4 regions of the Glutamicibacter mishrai genome follow, and region 4 is predicted to be linked to each of the others. Evidence: riboswitches for the same ligand, from Rfam matches in the RefSeq annotation. Region 4 holds a riboswitch; each other region holds the start of a gene.
The links. A riboswitch is a leader RNA that binds a small molecule or an ion and turns the genes downstream of it on or off. The one in region 4 is predicted to bind S-adenosylmethionine.
Positions count from the first base shown of each region.

Region 1: linked by a shared signal. The riboswitch ahead of D3791_RS07405 (acyl-CoA dehydrogenase family protein) and the one ahead of D3791_RS09740 (methionine ABC transporter ATP-binding protein) in region 4 are both predicted to bind S-adenosylmethionine.
Region 2: linked by a shared signal. The riboswitch ahead of D3791_RS06455 (hypothetical protein) and the one ahead of D3791_RS09740 (methionine ABC transporter ATP-binding protein) in region 4 are both predicted to bind S-adenosylmethionine.
Region 3: linked by a shared signal. The riboswitch ahead of D3791_RS08090 (flavin reductase family protein) and the one ahead of D3791_RS09740 (methionine ABC transporter ATP-binding protein) in region 4 are both predicted to bind S-adenosylmethionine.

Region 1 covers NZ_CP032549.1:1,561,138-1,566,522, forward strand. Annotated here, with positions in the region: gene D3791_RS07400 (acyl-CoA dehydrogenase family protein) at 1-932, opposite strand, end outside; gene D3791_RS07405 (acyl-CoA dehydrogenase family protein) at 959-2,185, opposite strand; SAM riboswitch class I at 2,237-2,327, opposite strand; gene D3791_RS07410 (LLM class flavin-dependent oxidoreductase) at 2,455-3,891, opposite strand; gene D3791_RS07415 (ABC transporter permease) at 3,891-4,994, opposite strand; gene D3791_RS07420 (ABC transporter permease) at 4,991-5,385, opposite strand, start outside.
Region 2 covers NZ_CP032549.1:1,361,440-1,366,824, reverse strand. Annotated here, with positions in the region: gene D3791_RS06470 (hypothetical protein) at 1-337, opposite strand, end outside; gene D3791_RS06465 (4a-hydroxytetrahydrobiopterin dehydratase) at 520-1,170, shown strand; gene D3791_RS06460 (MFS transporter) at 1,333-2,124, shown strand; SAM riboswitch class IV at 2,203-2,315, shown strand; gene D3791_RS06455 (hypothetical protein) at 2,370-2,951, shown strand; gene D3791_RS06450 (ABC transporter ATP-binding protein) at 3,209-4,942, shown strand; gene D3791_RS06445 (ABC transporter ATP-binding protein) at 4,943-5,385, shown strand, end outside.
Region 3 covers NZ_CP032549.1:1,711,922-1,717,306, forward strand. Annotated here, with positions in the region: gene dnaB (replicative DNA helicase) at 1-1,207, opposite strand, end outside; gene D3791_RS08090 (flavin reductase family protein) at 1,864-2,364, opposite strand; SAM riboswitch class IV at 2,462-2,579, opposite strand; gene D3791_RS08095 (AMP-binding protein) at 2,955-4,562, shown strand; gene D3791_RS08100 (PaaI family thioesterase) at 4,580-4,996, shown strand; gene D3791_RS08105 (dihydrofolate reductase family protein) at 5,043-5,385, shown strand, end outside.
Region 4 covers NZ_CP032549.1:2,059,484-2,064,868, reverse strand. Annotated here, with positions in the region: gene D3791_RS09750 (MetQ/NlpA family ABC transporter substrate-binding protein) at 1-772, opposite strand, end outside; gene D3791_RS09745 (methionine ABC transporter permease) at 816-1,532, opposite strand; gene D3791_RS09740 (methionine ABC transporter ATP-binding protein) at 1,549-2,355, opposite strand; SAM riboswitch class I at 2,441-2,530, opposite strand; gene D3791_RS09735 (SDR family oxidoreductase) at 2,816-3,679, shown strand; gene ggt (gamma-glutamyltransferase) at 3,898-5,385, shown strand, end outside.

The DNA of each region.
Region 1 (5,385 bases), 500 kb from region 4:
GCCAGCGCAGTTTCATAGGCGCCTTCAAGGGCCTGCGACACACGCTCAACGGTTCCGGCCGCCGCAAAAGCCGCCGCCGAAACCTCGCCAATCACCTGCAGCAACTGCGGATCTTCGGCAGCTACATTGGCCGCCGCGTGGCTGAAGGTCCGCTTGCGGGCCTTCAGCTCTGCAGCGAAGTCGCGTTCGGCAGCCTTGGCCGAACCAGCCAGAACTGCCAGCAGCACCTGCTGATAAAACGCGGTCTGGTACTTGAAGCGGGTATCGAAGTCGATCAAGTCCTCTTCGGCCACAATCGCATCGGTGAACGTCGAGGTGCCGGTGCCGGTGGTGCGCTGGCCGAAGCCGTCCCAGTCATCGGCCAGTTCCACGCCAGGCTGGTGGCGGTTGACCGCGGCGATCACGCGCTTGCCGGTATCGGTGCGCTCTGCGTAGGTATCCAGCCAGTCGGCAAAGATGGAACCGGTGGAGTAGTACTTGGTGCCGTTGATCCGGAACCCGCCCTCGCCATCCGGGGTGACCTTGGTGATCACGTCGCCGACCTTCACCGTTCCGACCTCGGTCCAGGAGTTGCCCACCAGCTCGCCGTCCACGAAGCGCGCCAGCCACTTATCCCGACCCGCTCCAGGGGCAGCGATCAGCCGGTCTTCGACAAAGGCGAAGTGGGCGCGCAAAGCCTGGGCGATATTCGAGTCGGCCGCTGCCAAGTCCACGAAGAGCTCAAAGAGCTCCGGCAAGGTAGCGCCCGCGCCGCCGTGGGAAACAGGCACGCGAACCGCGCCGAAACCGGCTGCGGCAAGGTCGGCGATCTGCTGGTAGGGCAGTTCGCCGCTGCGGTCGCGTTCGGCAGCGCCCGCGGCGATCTGTTCAAAGAGCGGCGCGAAGCGGGCTTTGAGCTTGCTCAGCCGATTTCCGGTAGTCAATACAGTCATCTCAGGATCCTGTCCGTAGAAAGTTCTTAGGTGTAAAGCGATAGCGGCTGGGATTCCCCGCGCAGGAAGTAGGCGCCGACTTCGATCTTCTTGTAGTCCACCGGGTCATGCAGGGAGTGGGTGCGCACATTGCGCCAGAACAGATCCAGGCCCACCGAATTGGCGGTGGAGGATGATCCGGTCACTTCGAAAATCCGGTTGGCCACCTCGACCCCAACCTCGGTGGAGACCACTTTGGCTTCTGCGATGTCCACGGCGAGCGCCGCGCGCTCGGGCTGGGTGACATCCCCGCTCTTGGCCAGCAGCGAATCAAATTTGCGGCCGAGCTTCTCGGTCAACGCCGCCACAGCTGCGGTGCGTGCCTTGAGCTCGCCCACGGTGCGCTGGAAGATCAGATCCTGCGAGTAGGTCTCGGCCTGCGAGAACAGCCAGGCGTTCTTGCGGCCAAGCAGAATCTGCTTGCCACGGGCCAAGGCGCCCTGGGCAATGCCCAGATAGAAGTTGGCAAACGCCAGCTGGATGCCCGGGGTCAACAGGGTCGATACTGGTTCTTCGGTGACCTCGCCGAGCAGATCCTGCGCGTCAATACGCACGTTGTGGTACTTCAGAGAGTTCGACGCGCTCAGTCGCTGGCCAAGGTAGTCCCAGTCATCGACGATTTCCAGGCCTTCACGGTCACGTGGAATGACAAAGGCCAGGACCTGGCCTTGGCGTTCACCCTCGGTGACTTCGGCATTGATCACAATCACTTCGCCCACGCCGGAGCCCGTGGAGAAACGCTTGGCGCCGTTGAGCCGGAATCCATCGCCCTCCGGAACCAGGGTCAGCGTCGGGTCGACCGGGTTGACCGAGTCGCCCCAGAGCCAGCCGCCCTCCACGGTGCGCTGCCACCATTCGGCTTGGGTTTCCGGTGCGCCGTAAAAAGCGATGCCCGACTGGTTCACGTAGTGGTAGGCCAGCAGCTGGGAAATAGAGCCATCGGCTGCAGCCAGAATGCGGACCACTTCAAAAGCGGTTTCCCAGTGGGCTCCTGCTCCCCCGAATTGCGCTGGAACCAGCAGGTTCAGCAGGCCTGCCTCGCGAAGCAGCTGGACTTCGGCGAAAGGCTGCGCATTTTTGCGGTCGCGTTCCAGGGCGTCGGCGGCCAGCTGGTCGGCGACTTTCCGGGCTGTCTCGCGCCATTGGGCGAGTTCGGCTTCATCGGCGGTGCCGGTGTATGGTACACGCGGCAGCTGGGTGCTCAGTACGGTCATCTTCGTTCTCCTCATGTTCATGGATTCCGAAGGATGCAGAAAGATTCTGCGAATCCATCGAACCTGGCGTTAGCACTCTCTGCAGGAAGCAGACTTGCTGCGGCGTCGCGGAGCCAGGTCTCTCAGCCGCTCTGGATGGTTTGTCCTACCAGTGAAACATCGAGGCTCACCAGTTGGTAGGCACGACGTCATAGGGCGGAACATCGTCATGGATCGTCATTTTTGCGGCCCTCAAAGCCGCGAAAAACGCCGTCACATTTCCTCATATGTCACTGCGCGCCCAGTACCGCTTCCGGGGTTTGGCTTGCCTTCGTATCGGCCGCCGAGGCCTTGCCCGCATAAGCTCCGCGGTAGGCAGCTGCCGGGTGGTGTTCAGCCACCCTCGTGGTGCCAGGCTCGGTCAGATATTCGCGCAGGGTATTGCCTTCGTACCTTGCCCAGGTCCGCCCGCGCTTGCGCAGCTCCGGGACCACCAGATCGGTGAACTGCTCGAAGGAACCGGGAGTGATGGCATAGGCCAGGTTGATCCCGTCCAGCCCGGACTCATCAACCCAGCGCTCGATTTCATCGGCCACGGTTTCCGCTGAGCCAACGAGCACCGGCCCGATGCCGCCCACTTTGAGGTAGTCGGCAATGGTGTTCGGGGTCCACTTCTGCTGAGGGTTCGCGGTAGTGAAAATCGACACCGCGGAGCGGGCCGCATTGGTTTCCAGGTACTGCAGTTCCTCATCCGGCGCGTACTGGCTCAGGTCCAAGCCCGACCAGCCGCCGTAGAAGGTCATGGCGCCCTCGCGTGAAGCGTAGGACTGGTATTCACGGTAGAGCTTCTCGGCTTGGGCATCGGAGTCGGCCACCACGGTAGTCATCAGCGCGTAGATCTTGGCCGCATCCCGGGGCCTGCCGACCAGTTCGAATTCATCGCGGATCGCGTCGGTCTGTCGACGGGTGACCGCGGTGTTGATCGAGTTCAGGAAGATGCCTTCTGCGTGCTGGGCGCCGAAGCGCCGGCCGCGGGAGGAGGCACCGGCTTGGAAGATCGCCGGGGTGCGCTGGATGGAGGGCTCAGAGAGGTGGATGCCGGGCACGTCGAAGTACTCGCCGTGGTGGTTGATCGGGTGCACCTTGGAAGGGTCGGTGTAGACACCGCGTTCGCGGTCCTTGAGCACCGCGCCTTCCTCCCAGGATCCTTCCCAGAGCTTGTAAACCACGTCCATGAATTCATCGGCGATGTCATAGCGGGCATCGTGATCCAGCTGCCGGGTCATGCCCAGGTTGCGGGCCGCCGACTCCAGGTAGCTGGTCACCACATTCCATCCGATGCGCCCGCGGGTGAGGTGATCCAGCGAGGAGAACTTCCGGGCCAACGCGTAGGGCTGTTCGTAGGTCAGCGCGCTGGTCACCGCGAAGCCGAGATTTTTCGTGGCCGCGGCCATGGCGGAAACCTGCATGAACGGATCATTCAGCGGCACCTGGTCGGCGTCGAGCAGCGCTGGCCCGCTGGAGTTCTGGTACACGTCATAGATGCCCAGCACATCGGCGAGGAACAAAGCGTCGAATCCACCGCGCTCCAGGGTCTTGGCCAGATCAACCCAGTATTCAAGGGTGTTGTACTCATCGGCCCTATTCTGCGGATGCCGCCAGAGCCCCGGGCTTTGATGGCTGACGCAGGTCATGTCAAAGGCGTTCAGGTGGATGCGCTTGCTCATTAGTTGCTTCTTCCCTTTGCGGTGGTGGTCAGTGCTTGGCGCTTTGCCGTGCGCAGTAGCGCGAAAATGCCGGTTGCCGATTGGCCCTTGGACTGCCCGAGCACCACGGCGGCGAGCAGGATCGCCAGCAGCACCAGGCCGCGAGCCAGGTCCTGCCAGAAGAAGGACAGGCCGATCAGGTTCAGCCCGTTATCCAGCAGGCCGAAGATCACCACGCCGATCAGCGTTCCGCCCACGGACACCCGTCCGTAGCGGCTGATGGTTGCCCCGATGAAGACCGCTCCGATGGCATCCATCAGGTAGGCCTGGCCGCTGCCCGGAACATAGCCGTTGGAGCGTGCGGCCAGCACCACTCCGGCGAATCCGGCGATGACCGCGCACAGCAGGTACGCGCTGGCAATCAGCGTATTGATCCGCAGGCCCGAGATCTTCGCCGCGCTGGGCTGTTCGCCGGCCATGGTCAGCTTGCGCCCATAACGGGTGATGCCAAGAAGCAGAGCCACTACCACGGCAATGGATACCGCGTTGATGATGGCGGCATCGATGTCCAGGAAGTAGCCGCGCCCGATCACGGCAAAACCATCGGGCACCAGTGGCGCTGAAAGGTAGATCGGCGCGCCGCCGCTGGTCAGCAGCTGCTGCACGCTGGTGCCGACAAACCAGACACTCAAGGTGGCCAGAAAGGCAGGGATCCGCAGAACCACGATCAACAGCGCATTCACCAGCCCCACGACCAGGGCGAAAAGCAATCCACCGGCCACAGCCACCCACGCACGATACCCGTCGTGGATCAGCCAGGCGCTGGCCAAGGCACCCAAGTCGAGGGCCACGCCAATCGACAGGTCAATGCCGCCGGCCCGCACCACCAGGGTCAGGCCAATGGCAACCAACGCCAGGAGCGCTACCTGCCCCAGGATTCCCACGAGGTTTCCCGCCGTGAAGAACACCGGGCTGAGCACCGAGAACACCATGAGGATCAGGGCCAGGGTTCCAGGAGCCACCAACCGCGATGCCTGGAAGGAGCCGCGCTTTTTGGCGCTTCCGGTGGTTGGGGATTCAGGGGTCGGCGCCGAGGGCGCGGCAAGAGTTTGAGCGGTACTCATCGGTTCTTCCTTCCGCGCAGGGTCACGCTGGCCAGAACCAGCAAGATCAGCAGGCCCTTGGCTGCGCCCACCCACTGGCTGGCAACGCCGAGCAGGGTCAGCCCGTTATCCAGGGCGGCGACGAACACTGCGGCCAGTACGGTGCCGACAACGCTGACCAGTCGCCGGCGGGAGAAGATCATGGACATATAGGCCACCAGGATGATGTCCAGCAGGATCTGCGTTCCGATGCCGGGAACCGCAGCCGAGAGCCTTGCCACCAAGAGCGTCCCAGCCAGGCCCGCCAAGGCCGAACTGAGCACATAGCTGGCCAGCCGGTATTTGCGGGGATCCAGCCCGGCCACCTGGGCGGCGGTAGGGTTCTGGCCGACAGCATAGGAATTCACACCCC
Region 2 (5,385 bases), 700 kb from region 4:
GAAAGGCCGAGAAGTCCTCGAAGAGCATCAGGTAGTCCTCGTTCAGCTCCAGGGTGATGGTCTCGGGCAACGGCTCGGCAGCGGTGATTTCAATCCTCAGCTCGATTTCATTTCCGGCTCTGATCACGGTGGGGAGCTGCACTTCGGCCGTGAAGCCGTCGCCGTCGTTCACCACGGTCTTCTCCTGGGCGAACAGGCCGAGCAAGGCAGCCACGACGATGACCGCAACCGCCAGGAGCGCGGCACGGCGCAGCCGCCGGCGCTTGCGATTGCTATGCGCAGATTTGATGTCATCCAACGTCGAATCATTGATCTCGGCTTGGAAGATGTTCAGCATGGAATTCAGGCCTCCTTGCGCTTTGCCATCGAGGCTAGGCCGTCCCGCCCGCGTACGGGCAGGTAGCGCATCAGTTCACAGGAGACATCCAGATCTGGCACTGATGGAAACCTGTGCCTTCAGGAAATCTCCTTGAGGTGAAGCGGCACCGGTGCCATCGTGTTTTCAAGGAGGAGATACGCATGGGCAGCAACGACATTCTCAGTGACCAGCAGATCAGCGACTATCTGGAGGACCTGCCGCATTGGCGGGAAATCCCCGGCGGCATAGCCGCCGTTTTCCAGACCAAAACAGCGGCATCCGCCATCGAGCTCTTCAGCGATATCGCCGGAGCCGCCGAAATGGACAACCACCACCCGGACGTGGACTGGCGCTACAACCGCGTCTTCGTCACCACTACTTCCCATGACGCCGGAGGGCGGGTGACCACCCGGGATATCGCCCTGGCACGCAGGATCTCCGAACAGGCCCGGGCACTTGGCGCCACTTCCCGCCCGGGATTGATCCGCACGGTGGAAATCGGCATCGATACAGCCGACCGGCAGCAGGTCGCCGCGCAGTGGGCCGCCGGCCTGGGATACAAGCAGCAAGAAGACGGCAGCCTGGCCGACCCGAACCACCGGTTGCCTGCCATCTGGTTCCAGAAAACAGAAGACCCCAACCCGAACCGGCTGCACCTGGATGTGTGGGTCCCTTTCTCCGAAAGCCAGCCGGTGCTCGAAGCGCTGGGCAGCGAAAGCACCGAGCTCGATAGCCAGTACGCCCCCAGCTTCACCGTGGCGACGGATCGGCAGGGCAACAGGTTCTGCATCTGCACCGAGCAGGACCGCTAGCGGCGCCGGCGCTCGCCGAAGTTGCTGAATATTGCATTCAACCGGTTGCTGGACTGCCTGTCCAGCCGGGGGATAGATTGAAATCACCGAAGCCAGCTGAGCCATGTCGGCTAACCGCAGCTAAGCGCGAAGCAAGGGAACCCAGTAGACGGAACCGCGCTCGTGGAGATCTTCGTGGTCACCGGGCTGCTGTTCTTGCAGATCGAGGTGCGCAGCCGCAATCCGTTCGTGAACCTGAAGGTGTTCTCCGTCGGCACCTTCACCGGCGCCAAGCTGTCCAACTTCCTGCTCAATGGCGCCGCTGGCACGCTGATTGTCTCGCGGGGCCTGGTCCAGGTGGCGGCCGGGATGTCCTCGCTGCAGCCCGGCCTGCTGACTCTGGGCTATCTGGTGGCCATCCGTGCCACCACCCGCGTGGGGGAGAAGCTGCTGCAGCGCTTCGGGCCGAAGAAGCCGCTGCTCTGGGGGTCGATGATCACCGGTCTGCGCATCCTGATGTGCACGATGACCTTCCTGTATATCGACCAGTGCATCGTGCTCTCGGTTATCGGCTTTACGTTGTTCGGCATCGGTCTGGGTTTCCATGCCACGCCGTCCACCGACGCGGCGTTGTCCAATGTCTCCGACGGCGAGGTGGGCTCCGCGTCCGGCATCCACAAGGTGGCTTCGTCGCTGGGCAACGCCATCGGCGCGGCCATCTCCGCGGCCATCTCCGCGGCCCTGTACGTGGCTGGACGGGCCATGGATCCGGCAATGATCCAGTCCTGGGGCCTGTTCATTGGCCGCCAGGACAATGTGGCGTCGCGCTTCGGCGGCGCCATCGGCCTGCTGTTCAACGTGCTGATGGTGGTCATCGCCATCGCGTCGATCATCGTCACCGTGCCGCCGGAAAAGAAGAAGGACAGCGGGAAGTCCCAGCACGACGAGGTGGCACCTCCGCCAATCAGAGACTGATCGAATCGCTTGTCTTGGGCCGGTGCTGCGCACCGGCCCAAGACAAGCTGTCGGTGGTGCCCAGTACTATTGAAGCAAGCTCACAGAATCGCGGCGCTAAGTACCTGGCTGGCCGGGTGGCAACCCTCCTCATCGAGCGGGGTGCCCCAGGGGAAGATCCGGTCCGGGAAGCCATCCCGGGCAAGTCGATCGGCTGTGCTGATCCTTCGGGATGCCGCGCCGCCTGGAACGAAGGCGAGGATGCCGTGGGCGCCATTCATGAATACACGACAGGGAATCCGCAGGGAACCGACAGCGAGCGGAAGTGGCACAGCGTGCTGCTGGACGATCCTTTCCATGCAGGATCGCGCACCCTCCAATCAGGAGGATTCCTGGCCTTCGAAGCCGAGAAGCAACGTGGTGGACTACCGGGGTTGAACCTGCCCCATGTCCACGAATATGTGGCCCGCTGGATTGCCTCCGGGTTCACCCCGGAACTGCATTGGGCAGCCAGCGCGGGGCTTAAAGCCGCGCTGGGGCATGCCCGCGAGCTCTGCAGAAATTTTGAGGGCCTAGATCGCCTGGAGCAACGGCTGGAACTGCTCGGGATCAAAGCCAAGAATCCGCAGCCGGGCCAGAGATGTCTGCGGGTGACCGGCAGGACCCGGACACTGGCCGAAGCAACATGGAAGAACGGGCGCGGCCTGAGCACATCGTGCAGCTGGTGCCCGAGGCCTGGACCGGCTTCCCGCGGCTGCTGTGCTTCGAACGCCCGTCCGTGGCCTTGTCCGAGTACATCCGAGGGAACTACGCCTGCGAGGTTTCCGGTAGCGTTCAGGCGTAAATGAGCGTAGATTTCCGGCGGATGAAAGTCCGCCGGAAATCTCGGCTCTTTGCGCTATTTCCATAACCTATGATTAACGCCACCATCCCCGGAATTCTGCCGTTAATCGAGCGTTAATCACTGGTTGGCAAATATCAATCGGAAGGATGATACTAAGTGTCCAAGCGGAGCGCTAGACTGGCATTCGCTCTTCAATCACCGCGCCCTTAATCCGAAGTGGCCTGGTGCCGGAGAGCCTGATGCCAGCGAGGATTTTTCCACATGCTTCTCAAGCTCATCTTGAAACACTCCAAGCCTTATACAGGCTGGATCATTGCCGTTATCATTTTGCAGTTGGCCACCACCATGGCCACTCTTTATCTCCCCAGCCTCAACGCCAAAATCATTGACGTCGGCGTGGTGAACGCGGACGTCGATTACATTTGGCGCACCGGCGGACTGATGCTCATTGTCGCTCTGGTCCAGGTGGCCACCGCCGTGGCCGCCGTGTACTTCGGAGCCAAAACCGCCATGAGCGTGGGCCGTGACATCCGCCAGTCGGTCTTTGAAAAGGTCTCCACCTTCTCGGCCCAAGACGTGAACAAATTCGGCGCCGCCACCTTGATCACCCGTGGCACCAACGACGTACAGCAAATCCAGATGCTGACCCTGATGGCGTTGAACTTCATGATCAATGCCCCCATCATGTCCATTGGTGGCGTGGTCATGGCCATCCGCGAAGATCCCGGACTGTCGTGGCTGGTCTGGGTCTCCGTGCCAATGGTCCTGATTGTTGTTGGCCTGCTGGTCATCAAGTTGATGCCGCTGTTCCGCGACATGCAGACCCGCATCGATGGAATCAACGGAGTGCTGCGCGAGCAGATCACCGGTATTCGCGTGGTCCGCGCCTTCGTTCGCGAAAACCACGAAACCGAACGCTACGACGATGCCAACCAGAAGCTCACCGATCTGGGCGTGAAGGTCGGCAACCTCTTTGTCCTGATGTTCCCGGCGATCACCATGATCTTGCACCTGTCCACCGCGGCAGTGCTCTGGTTCGGTGGCCACCGCGTGGATAACGGCCAGGTTGAGGTTGGCGCGCTGACCGCCTTCTTGCAGTACCTGTTGCAGATCCTGATGGCCGTCATGATGGGTACCTTCATGGCCATGATGATCCCTCGCGCCATGGTTTCGGCCGACCGCATCTCCGAGGTCCTTGATAGCGAACCGTCCATGCAGGATGCCGCCGACCGCGAGGTCCAGCTGCCAGCACCCGGCACCGTCGAATTCAAGAACGTGACCTTCGGATATCCCGGAGCCGAGGCGCCGGTGCTCTCCGATATCTCCTTCACCGCCAAGCCAGGGCAGACCACCGCCATCATCGGTTCCACCGGTGCCGGCAAGACCACCCTGTTGAACCTGATTCCGCGACTCTACGACGCGACGGAAGGCGAAATCCTCATCGGTGGCCTGCCGCTGAGGGAACTGGGCCGCGAGACGATCTCGCAGAACATTTCTTCCGTGCCGCAGCGTCCGTACCTGTTCTCCGGGACCATCGCCAGCAACCTGCGTTTTGGTGCTCAAGAGGCCGAGGAAGAAGATTTGTGGGAAGCCCTACGTATTGCGCAGGCCGACGGATTTGTCGCCGAGCGTGAGGGGCAGCTTGAGTCGAAGATTTCTCAGGGCGGTACCAATGTCTCGGGTGGTCAGCGTCAACGACTGTGCATCGCGCGCGCCTTGGCGGCCAAGCCCAAGACCTACCTCTTTGATGATTCCTTCTCAGCACTCGACGTGAGCACCGATGCCAAATTGCGTGCAGCCTTGGTAGAACCTACCAAGGATGCCGCGGTCATCATCGTGGCCCAGCGTGTTTCCACGATTACCGAGGCAGACCAGATCCTGGTTCTGGACCACGGCGAAATCGTGGCCCGCGGAACCCATGAAGAACTGTTGGAATCCTCGGAAACCTACCAAGAAATTGTGACGTCCCAGCTGAGCGTGGAGGAGGTGGCCTAAGTGGCGAAGAAACAGAAGAACGCGGAACCAGAGCAGCTTGATAGCGAGCTCGCCGCAATTGACGAATTTGAAGTCGCCGCCGGTGCAGATGACTGGAGCGGCGGTGCGCCAGCACGCAAAGCCGAGCACTTCTGGCCATCGGCCAAGCGCCTTGTAGGGCTGATGTCCCCTTATAAGTGGGGCATGGTTCTGGTCTTCGCATTGATCACCGTGTACGTGGTGCTCTCCGTGGTGGCCCCTCGCGTCCTGGGCAAGGCCATGGACGTGATCTTCGCCGGCTTGATCGGCAAGAACATCCCTGCCGGAACCCCGGCAGACGTGGTCATCCAGCAGCTGCGCGACTCGGGCCAGGGCACCCAGGCGGACATGCTCGCCAAGGTGGATTTCGTGCCTGGCCAGGGCATCGACTTCACCCAGCTCTCGCAGTTCATCCTGATTGTGCT
Region 3 (5,385 bases), 350 kb from region 4:
GCAGGATGACCATGTCGGCGTCCTGCTCGATGGAACCGGATTCACGAAGGTCCGAAACCATTGGCCGCTTGTCGGTACGCTGCTCGGAACCACGGTTCAGCTGTGACAGTGCAATCAGCGGAACATCCAGTTCCTTGGCCAGCAGCTTGAGGTTACGCGAGAACTCGGAGACTTCCTGCTGGCGGGATTCCACGCGCTTGCCCGAGCTCATCAGCTGCAGGTAGTCAAGGATGATCATGCGCAGCTCGTTGCGCTGCTTCAGTCGACGGCACTTCGCCCGGATTTCCATCATGGACATATTCGGCGAATCATCGATGAACAGCGGCGCCTCATTCAAGCGCCCCATTGTGGTGGCAATCTTGGTCCACTGCGCGTCTTCAACCGAACCCTTACGCAGGTCCTGGAGCTGGATGGATGCCTCTGCGGAAAGCAGGCGCATCGCGATTTCATTGCGGCCCATTTCCAAGGAGAAGAAGACCGTAGCCATGTTGTTCTTGATGGCTGCCGACCGGGCGAAGTCCAAGGCAAAAGTTGATTTACCGACTGCAGGACGGGCTGCGATGATAATCATCTGCCCGCCCTTCAGGCCCTGGGTCAGTTCGTCGAATTCGTAGAATCCGGTCGGCACACCGGTAATGCCGTCACCGGCATTGGCAGCATTTTCGATTTCGTCGACAGTGCCTTCGATGATGTCCGAGAGACGGACATAATCTTCACTGCTGCGGTTTTCGGCGACTTTGTAGACCTCGGCCTGGGCTTCGTTGACGATGGCGTCGACTTCGCCGTCAGGCGAGTAGCCCATCTGGACGATACGGGTACCGGCATCAACCAGGCGGCGCAGAACGGCGCGCTCGCGCACGATTTCTGCATAGTAGCCGGCGTTGGCTGCGGTGGGCACCTGCTGAATGAGATTGTGGAGGTAAGCGGCTCCGCCTACGCGGGAAATTTCACCGCGTTTGGTCAGCAAGTCAGCTACGGTCACGGCGTCGGCTGGCTCGCCTCGACCGTACAAATCGATGATTGCCTCGTAGATGGATTCGTGGGCCGGGCGATAGAAGTCGGTTCCGCGAAGCGCTTCAACAACGTCAGCGATGGCGTCCTTGGATAGCATCATGCCGCCGAGCACGGACATCTCTGCCTCGACATCCTGTGGCGGCTTGCGCCCAGCGTCGGACTCTCGTCCTTCGTATACCGGCTCAGCACTCATTACAGACACTTCCATCCCCTATTGACCCCACTGGGAAAATTCATCCTTGCCCGATGGCAACGTTCCATCCTGTCAGTTGAGACCGACAGTTCAATGATTAACGTCTGTGGATATTTCTGTCCCAAGGCCAACAGTAGGGCTGATATTTACCCACGTAAACCCCATTATCCACAGCTCCTGTGCATAACATACCCTCACCTGTGGACTAGCCTGTTCACTAACTGGGGAGAACCCTGTGGATTAATGTCAAGTACCCGACAGTAATAGCTTTTGACTAGGTCTTTCATCTTTTCACAACTGTGGACAGAAAGAGATTTTATTGAATCTATCGCTATATCGAGAATAGTTATCAACAGCCAAAAACGCCCGGAATTCAGGGTTTCTTGCGCTTTTCACACAGTTCTGCACACTGCGCCCACAGCCATGTGGATAACTATGTGGATATAGATGGGTACGCAAAACCCTTAGTCATCTCAATAAATGAGGAAATATCCAGCGCCAGTCTAACGGTAGTCCACATTTTCACAGTGGCCCGCCTGTCCACACCGTGGATAACTATTACTTCGCATTCAACACATCAAGAAATGCATCGAGGCCTGTTGTGGATCACCTCGGTGATCCACAACAGGCCTCGATGAGGCTACTACTTGGAAGTGTTAGACGAGTTCAGGAACTGGGATTGAATGAAATCGAGAGTCATGGAAGATCTGCGGCGAGTGCTGCGATGTGTGATGCCCATGCACCTCCAAGAGCACAACCCAGTGGTCCCCTGCCTCAACCTCGTTGTAAATAGACGTTTCCAGCCAAAGTGTGGACTCCTCGATGAACAAGGCACCCTGATCGGAGGTCACCGTATCGACGCCGCGGAATCGATCACCGTTTTTCGAAGCAATCTGCGCGCAGACTCCGCCATTCTGGTCGCTGAGCACTGAGACTCCGATATGGCTGGCACCGCGCAGCTTAGGCCAGGTATTGGAAGACTTCTGGACCGCAAACATAACAAGTGCCGGCTCCAGTGAAACGCCGACGGTGAATGAGGAGGCAACGATGCCGGTTTTTACTCCATCCACCTCTGCGCACAGAGCGGCCACTCCAGAGGGATGCTGAGCGAAAACCTTACGTAGGGTTAGCGGGTCAAGTTCACGATTCAATGACATGGCTCGATTCCTTCGGGTCTTGCCCACCGCGTCAGACCCAGTGGACTTGTCGGTTCGGATGCTTCCAAACTTGCTTATCACTGAGGCTTCACGCCGTGCGCGGTACTTGTTCTGACGCCATTTGGAGCAGAACCGAATCCTCACCTGGAGCACCCCACTACCGTTGAGAGGGTTGCCGATCAGCAAGCCAGGGCTTTTAGCTGATGCTCTTGATTCTGTTTAAAACGATATGGCTCATGACGAATCACCGTCAAACAATTCACTTCGCAAATCGCAATATTCAACAAAATATTCGACTACTACGTTGATTCGAGGGAGTAAAACAGTCTTTTATTCGTCAAAACAGCCTCTGATCGCTGCCGCGACGACCCAAAAATATGTGATCTTCGTCGTAACGCATTAACTTATGGCAAGCGTTGGAGTTCATCGCCTTTTGCACCTTCACCGTTTTTACCGAGCCGTCTACCGTAATGAAACCAAGTTTCTTACTTTGACGCTGAGGTTCATGCAACGATGGAAGTCGCAGTGTTCCGGGTCACACCCGTACTGCCTGTCACCGTTGCCAGAGATGATGAGTGAAGGATGCCTCCATGGTAGATACCCAGGCCAACCATTCCGAGCTAACCCCGTTGCGCTTTCTTGAACGCTCCGCAGAGGTTTATCCAGGGAAGACTGCCGTCGTCCATGGGACGCGCAGCTATACCTACCGGGAACTTGAAACGCACGTCCAGCGTTTCGCCCAAGTCCTCGCCTCACGCATCGAGCCCGGGGATCGAGTGGCCGTTTTGGCACCGAACACTCCGGAAATGCTCATGGCCCACTACGCGGTTCCGTTGGCCGGCGGGGTGCTCATCGCCTTGAATACGCGGCTATCAGCCCACGAGTTGCAGTACATCATGGATCATTCCGAAGCCAAGCTGCTGTTCGCAGACACCGAACTGCTGGAGAACACCGAGAACCTGCGCCGGGACAATCCCACGCTCCAGGCCCTGATTGAAATCACCGATGACCAGTTCACCGGGCCACGCCCCGACGTTGCAGTAGACGGCACGCTCCAGCAATTGCTGTCCGCCGCCTCGGATGAACGGCTTGGGTACGCGATCGCTGACGAACGCGCACCGATCACCTTGAACTACACCTCGGGCACCACCGGAAAACCCAAGGGCGTGCTTTACTCGCATCGAGGCAGCTACCTGAACTCGCTAGGCGAAGCCCACCATCAGGGCTTCACCGCGGCCACCCGATACCTCTGGACGCTGCCGATGTTCCATTGCAACGGCTGGTGCACCCCATGGGCCGTCACAGCCGCTGGTGGCACCCACCTGTGCCTGCGCGCGGTCCGTGAAGATGCAGTCTGGGATGCCATTGAGCAGCTGGATACAACCCATCTGTGCGGCGCACCCACCGTCTGCTCGATCATCGCCGATTCCTCCCGCGCTCATCAGCTCGATGCCCCGCTGCGGATCACCACGGCCGGTGCCCCGCCGTCCCCTGCCATCATCTCCAAGCTCCAGAAACTGGGCATCGAGGTGGTCCACGTCTACGGCCTGACCGAGGTCTACGGCCCCTATACGGTTTGCGAATACCAGGATGAATGGAATGAGCTGGACCCTCCTGCCCGGGCCGCGAAGCTCGCCCGCCAGGGCGTTGGCATGATCACCGGCGAATCAGCCCGCATTGTCGATGAGAACATGGTCGATGTTCCCGCGGACGGATCCACCATGGGCGAGATCGTACTGCGCGGCAATATGGTGATGATCGGCTACTACCGCGATGATGCCGCCACCTCGGAAGCCTTCCGCGGCGGCTGGTTCCACACCGGCGACCTGGGCGTAATGCACCCTGACGGCTATATCCAGGTCCGTGACCGCGCCAAGGACATCATCATTTCCGGCGGCGAGAACATCTCCACCATCGAGGTGGAGCAGGCCCTGGCCTCGCACCCCGAGGTGCTGGATCTGGCCGTGGTCGGCGTGGCCGATGAGAAGTGGGGCGAGCGCCCGGTGGCCTACGTGATTCGCGCCAGCGGCTCGAGTCTTGATGCCCAGACGCTGATCAGCTTCGCCCGTGAAAAGCTGGCCGGCTACAAGGTCCCGCGCACCATCATCTTCCCGCAGGATCTGCCGAGGACTTCTACGGGTAAAGTGCAAAAGAATGTATTAAGAGCCCAGGCTATTGAGCAGCAGCCCAGCGCCTAACACTTTTGGAGTCACCCATGAATTCGCCCGAACCTCGAATCCCCGATAAGACCAGCCGCTTCACCGAGAGCATCGGATTGGTCTTTGACGACATCACCGCCACGTCCGTGCACGGACATGCCGACTTGAACGAGGACCACCACACCCCGTGGGGCGTAGTCCATGGCGGGGTGTACGCCTCGATGATTGAAAGCGCCGGCAGTGTCGGCGCCAGTTTCGCGGTGGCGGAACGCAACCAGTTTGCCGTCGGCGTGCACAATGCCACCGATTTCTTGCGCCCTTCCACCGGGGCGCGCGTTCAGGTGGTGGCCAAGGCGCTGTTCCAGGGCCGGACCCAGCAGTTGTGGGAAGTTGTCATCACCGACGAGGCCAGCGGCAAAGAGCTCTCACGCGGGCAATTGCGAACCCAGAACGTGGATATGCCGCAGGCCTGAGCGTATTCTAGGTGGCACCTAGCGGATCAGCTTCGGGAGGCTCGCCATGAGTTCCACCTATACCTTTGACGTGTTCAGCAGCCTGGATGGCTTCGGCAGTGCCGGCGGCGATAGGGGCGGCTACTGGGGCAAGCAGGGCCCGGAACTGCTGGCCCGGCGTCTGGAGCTTTACGGCTCGCCCTGCCATGTGGTGTTCGGAGCCAACACCTTCCGCCTGTTCGCCCAGTTCTGGGAAGAGGTAGAGCAGAATCCCGAAGTCGAGGATCCCTGGGGCGTGGCCCTTCATCGGCAGCCGGCCACCGTCATCTCCACGACCCTCCAGGAGCCGTTGAACTGGCCGGATGCCACCTTGGAGCGCGAGGACGCGGTAGAGGTGGTGCTGCGGCTGA
Region 4 (5,385 bases):
AGTGGTAGGCCTCTTCCAGGGCCTTGCCCTTTTCGGTGTCCGTGAAGCCTGGCTTGGCGCCGATGATGTTGATGTACGGAAGCGCTTCTTCTTCCTCCTCGAAGAGCAGAGCATCTTGCGGGGTGAGGCCGATTTCCGCGCCAAGTCGGGCGAAGAGGAATCCTGCATCCACGTCCGGGAGGGTCTTGGACAGCGACTGCTGATCCACCTCGACGAACTTGAAGTTCTTCGGGTTCTCCAGGATGTCATTCTGCGACAGGTGGATGACGCTCTTGCCTTCGGTGACCTTCAGCAGCCCGGCCTTGTCCAGCAAAGCCAATGCGCGGCCGTTGTTGGCCGTGTCCACCGGGAGCGCGATGGTCGCGCCATTAGGCAGGTCCTTGATGTCGTCGTACTTCTTGGAGTACACGCCGGCCGGCGAGCTGTACATGTAGAAGGCCGGCTCCACATCGACGTTCTGGTCCTTCTTGAACTGCTCAAGGTAGGCGCCGTGCTGGAAGAAGTTGGCGTCGTATTCGCCGTTGGAGACCACGTGGTTCGGCTGCACGATATCGGTGACATAGGTGGCTTCGAGGGTCCAGCCCTTCTCAGCCAGGAGCTTCTGGGCGATCTTGGTTGGTTCCTGGGAAGGTGCCGATTCGGTGACGATGACCTTGATGGTCTTGTCGCCCGAGCCGGCTGCCTGGCCGCCCATCAGGCCGCATGAGGTCAAGGCGAGGACCGCGGCGGAGCCTGCGGTGAAGGTCAAGAAGTTGCGGCGCGATAGTGCCATGATGTTGTCCTTTGATGAATTGCGAGTTGAGTAGGTTCAGGGATTAGCGCTTGTCAGCGGCGCGCGAGAGCCGGGTTCCGAAGAATTGGACTGCATGGACCAGCAGGATCATCAGAACGATGGCCAGCAGCATGACTCCGGTTTCGTAGCGGTAGTAGCCATAGCGGATGGCGAAGTCGCCGATTCCGCCGCCACCGACCAGTCCGGCCATGGCCGAGTAGGAAATGAAGCTGACGGTCATGATGGTGATGGATGAGAGCAATGCCGGCTTGGCTTCGACCAGCAGCACCTCGCGGATGATCTGTCCGCGGGTAGCGCCCATGGCCTGGGCGGCTTCAACAACTCCGTTGCCCAGCTGGCTGATGTTCTGTTCCACGAAGCGGGCGAAGTACGGGATCGCGTTGATGGTCAGCGGCACGATGACCGCCGCGGTGCCGATGGTGGTTCCCACGACGAATCGGGTGAACGGAATGATGGCAATCAGCAGGATCAAGAACGGGAAGGAACGGATGGTATTTACCAAGCCGTCAACTACCCGGTGCAGCTTTGGACGCGGACGCAGCCCATTGGGAGACATTGAATAGAGCCAAATGCCCAGCGGGGTTCCCAGGAGGATGGCGATGGGGATGGCCACCAGCAGCATCGCGAAGGTCTGCGCCATGGCCACCCAGATTTCCGGGGCCAATTCGGCAATCCGGTCAAAGCTGAAAGCTGCTGCGCTGCCGTTGCTCGTGGCTAGCACTACTGAAGTGAAGTTCATTGGTAATCCAGGTTCTCTATACGCGGGCTACGTTGGCAGCGAGGTTATCCGCCTGCTTGGGCTGGCGGTTCAGCGTGATTTCATCGCTGATCAGGTAGCGGCCAATGGGCGTAATCGGTTCAAAGCTTGGTTCTTTCAGCGAGCTCAGCGCGAATTCCTCAACGACCGCTCCGTCTTCCATGACCGAGACCTTGTCGGCGATGGCCTTGATGACGTTCATCTCGTGGGTGACGATCACGGTGGTGATGCCGAGGCTGGCGTTGATGTCGCTGAGGTACTGCAGCACCGAGGTGGTGGTTCGCGGGTCCACGGCGCTGGTTGGTTCATCGCACAACAGCACCTTGGGCTCGGTCACCAGGGCGCGGGCGATGGAGATGCGCTGCTTCTGTCCGCCGGAGAGCTGGCCCGGGTAGGCGCTGGCCTTGTCGGCAAGGTCCACGATGGACAGCGCCTCCAGTGCGCGTTCGCGGCGTTCCTTCTTGGGCACCCCGGCGAACTTCAGGTTCAGCTCGACGTTCTGCTGCGCGGTGCGGTTATTGAGCAGATTAAAGTGCTGGAAGATCATTCCGATGTCATGGCGCTGTTTGCGCAGATCGCCTTCGCTGAGCCCGGTGAGCTCAACGCCGTCAACAAACACCTGGCCCGAAGTAGGGCGCTGCAGCAGGTTGATATTGCGCAGGAGCGTTGACTTGCCGGCACCGGAGAATCCGATGATGCCGTGGATGCTGCCGGCCTGGATATCGAGTGAGACATCCTTGACGGCGGTGAATTGCTCCTGGCCTTTGCCGAAGGTGGTGGTTACGTTCTCAAGACGAATCATCATCGCTCCTTGATGCTTGGTTATGCGGAGCGTACTTCGCGAAAAAATCATCTGCGGTGCGCAGATATTCAAATCGCGAAGTGAAAGTACTCCATCGGTCCTGGCTGTAGCACCGCTCCCTTTCGGGTGGTTGCTGCGACGTCGTTGAGCCAGATCTCTCAGTCGCTCTGGATGGTGTGTGTCCGGTTGTACCTCCCGGACAATTCAAGTCTGTCGCCCGTGGCTGCGGGCCGGCAAACGTTACGTAAATCTGCGTCATCAAGTCATGCTTGGACTCGGTACTCGTGGAAATCGCGCAATAATCGGCGTAGCAATCCGACATATTTCGCCAGTAACTCCTTTTAAGACGGAAAGCCTTGAGCTTTGCACCGGTGTGGTTTTGAATGTCCCGCCAAAGTTGAATGGGGAATTCTGCAGTGGACACGATGGTTGTATTGGATTGCAGATCAATCGAGAGGACATTATGAAGATCGCAATTGCCGGCGCCACCGGACAACTGGGCCAGCTGGTCATCGACGCACTGCTCGAACGCGGGGCCGACCCAGCACAGCTGGTAGCCATTGGCCGTTCTGCGCAGAAGCTTGAACCGCTGGCAGGCAAGGGTCTTCAGACGCGCGTGGCTGACTACAATGTGGAAGCCTCCTTGGTCACCGCACTGGAGGGCGTGGACAAGCTGCTGCTGATTTCAGGCAGCGAAGTCGGGCAGCGAGCCGTCCAGCATGAGAACGTCATCACCGCGGCCCAGCGCGTCAACGTCAAGCTCATTGCCTACACCTCCATCGCCAATGCGCTCACCGGAAATATGAAGCTTGCACAGGAACATATCGCCACCGAGCATGTGCTGGCCGCTTCCGGCATCGACTACGTCCTCTTGCGCAACGGCTGGTACACGGAAAACTACACCGATCAGCTGCTCGGCTACCTCAATAGCGGGGTTATCCTCGGAGCAGCCGGCGACGGCAAGATCAGCGCCGCGACCCGCGCGGACTACGCGGAGGCGGCGGCCGCCGTGTTGCTCTCGGAATCCGACGAAGCAGGGAAGATCTACGAATTGGGCGGGGACAAGCCCTTCACCCTCAGCCAGCTGGCCGGCGCCGTCGGTGCGGCCGCAGGGCAGGATGTCGCTTACCAGGACATGGATCCGCAGCAGCTGGTGGCGATCTACACCGAGTCGGGTGTTCCCGAGTTTTTCGCTGACATCCTGGTGGATACGGATCTGCGAGTTCGCGAAGGGGGCTTGGAAGTGTCTTCCGGGGATCTGGCCAAGCTCATCGGCCGCGCTCCGACTTCCCTTGGCAAAGCCATCAAGGATGCCCTCGCACGCTAGGACAACATAAGTTCTTGTGCAGCGGAGTCAATCAGCCAGGACGATGACCCGTCCGCTGATTGCCTCCGCTGTTTAATGTCATATCCAAACTTATTTCTTCCACATGGACGGAAATACAACGAACCGGAGAAGATGGCGCGTGTCACTTCATCGCGGAGTCGAACGTCTCACGTAAATTCACGCATACCTTCATCCCCACCTTTTCAGGAGATCAAAGTATGCAACGATCAAGTGTGCGCGCACTGGCTGGTGCCGCAATCCTCTGTCTGGGATTGGGCGCCTTCAGCGCGATTCCGGCGAGCGCCGAGCCACGCCAGACCGAGAAGACCCCGACCGCCACTGGTACCGGCGGAGCGGTTTCTTCGGTCGATCCGGAAGCTTCAGCCGCAGGCATCGAAGTCCTGCGCAAGGGAGGCAACGCGGTGGATGCCGCGGTCGCCACAGCAGCGGCGCTGGGCGTGACCGAACCCTACAGTGCCGGTATCGGCGGCGGCGGATACTTCATGTACTACGACGCGGCCACCGGCAAGGTCAACACCATTGACGGACGCGAAACCGCACCGGCTTCCACTCCGCACGATGCCTTTATCGACCCGAGCACCGGCGAACCCTACAACTTCACTCCGGAACTGGTAACCAGCGGAGCTGCTGTAGGCGTTCCCGGCACCGTCGCCACCTGGCAGCGGGCCCTGGATAACTGGGGATCGCAAAGCCTGAAGCAGGTTCTGCGCCCGGCAACCCAGGTCGCTTCGCGTGGATTTGTGGTTGATGAGACCTTCCGCGAACAGACACTGGATAACAAGGAACGCTTCGAAGCATTCGCCTCGACCAGCGATTTGTTCCTCCCCGATGGAGATGCACCGCAGGTCGGAGCCATCTTCAAGAATCCCGAACTGGCCGACACCTACCGATTGCTGGCCAAGGAAGGCCCCAAGGCGTTCTACCAGGGAGATCTGGCCGCTGAAATTTCCCAGACGGTCCAGGCCCCGCCCAAGGTCGAAGACACCAAGCTGCCGGTTCCGGCAGGCTTTGTCAGCACCGATGACCTTGCGAACTACGAGGTGGCTGAGCAGAAGCCGACCTCGGTGGATTACCGAGGATTGGATGTCTTCGGCATGGCTCCATCGTCCAGCGGTGGCACCACCATGGGTGAATCGCTGAACATCCTGGGCAACTATGACCTGTCCTCGATGGAGCCGGCCGACGCCTTGCACCACTACTTCGAGGCCACTGCGCTGGCCTACGCTGACCGCGGCAAGTACGTCGGTGATCCTGCATTCGTCGACGTGCCGACCAAGACGCTGACCAGCAAGCTCTTTGGTGATGACCGCGCCTGCGCGCTGAACCCGGAGCAGGCGGCAACCAAGCCGGTGGCACCGGGTGATATCGAGAATTTTGATGGCCAGTGCCCGGCGGCAACCACCGAGCCTGCCGTGGAGCAGGATACCGAGAACATGTCCACCACCCACCTGTCGGTCGTGGACCGTTGGGGCAACGTGGTGTCCTACACGCTGACCATCGAGCAGACCGGCGGCTCGGGCATGGTGGTCCCGGGCCGAGGCTTCCTTCTGAATAACGAGCTTACGGACTTCTCCACCGTCTATGATCCAGAGGATCCCAACCGCATCGAGCCAGGCAAGCGCCCGCGTTCTTCCATGGCGCCGACCATCGTGCTGCGTGATGGCGAGCCGGTGCTGGCTATTGGC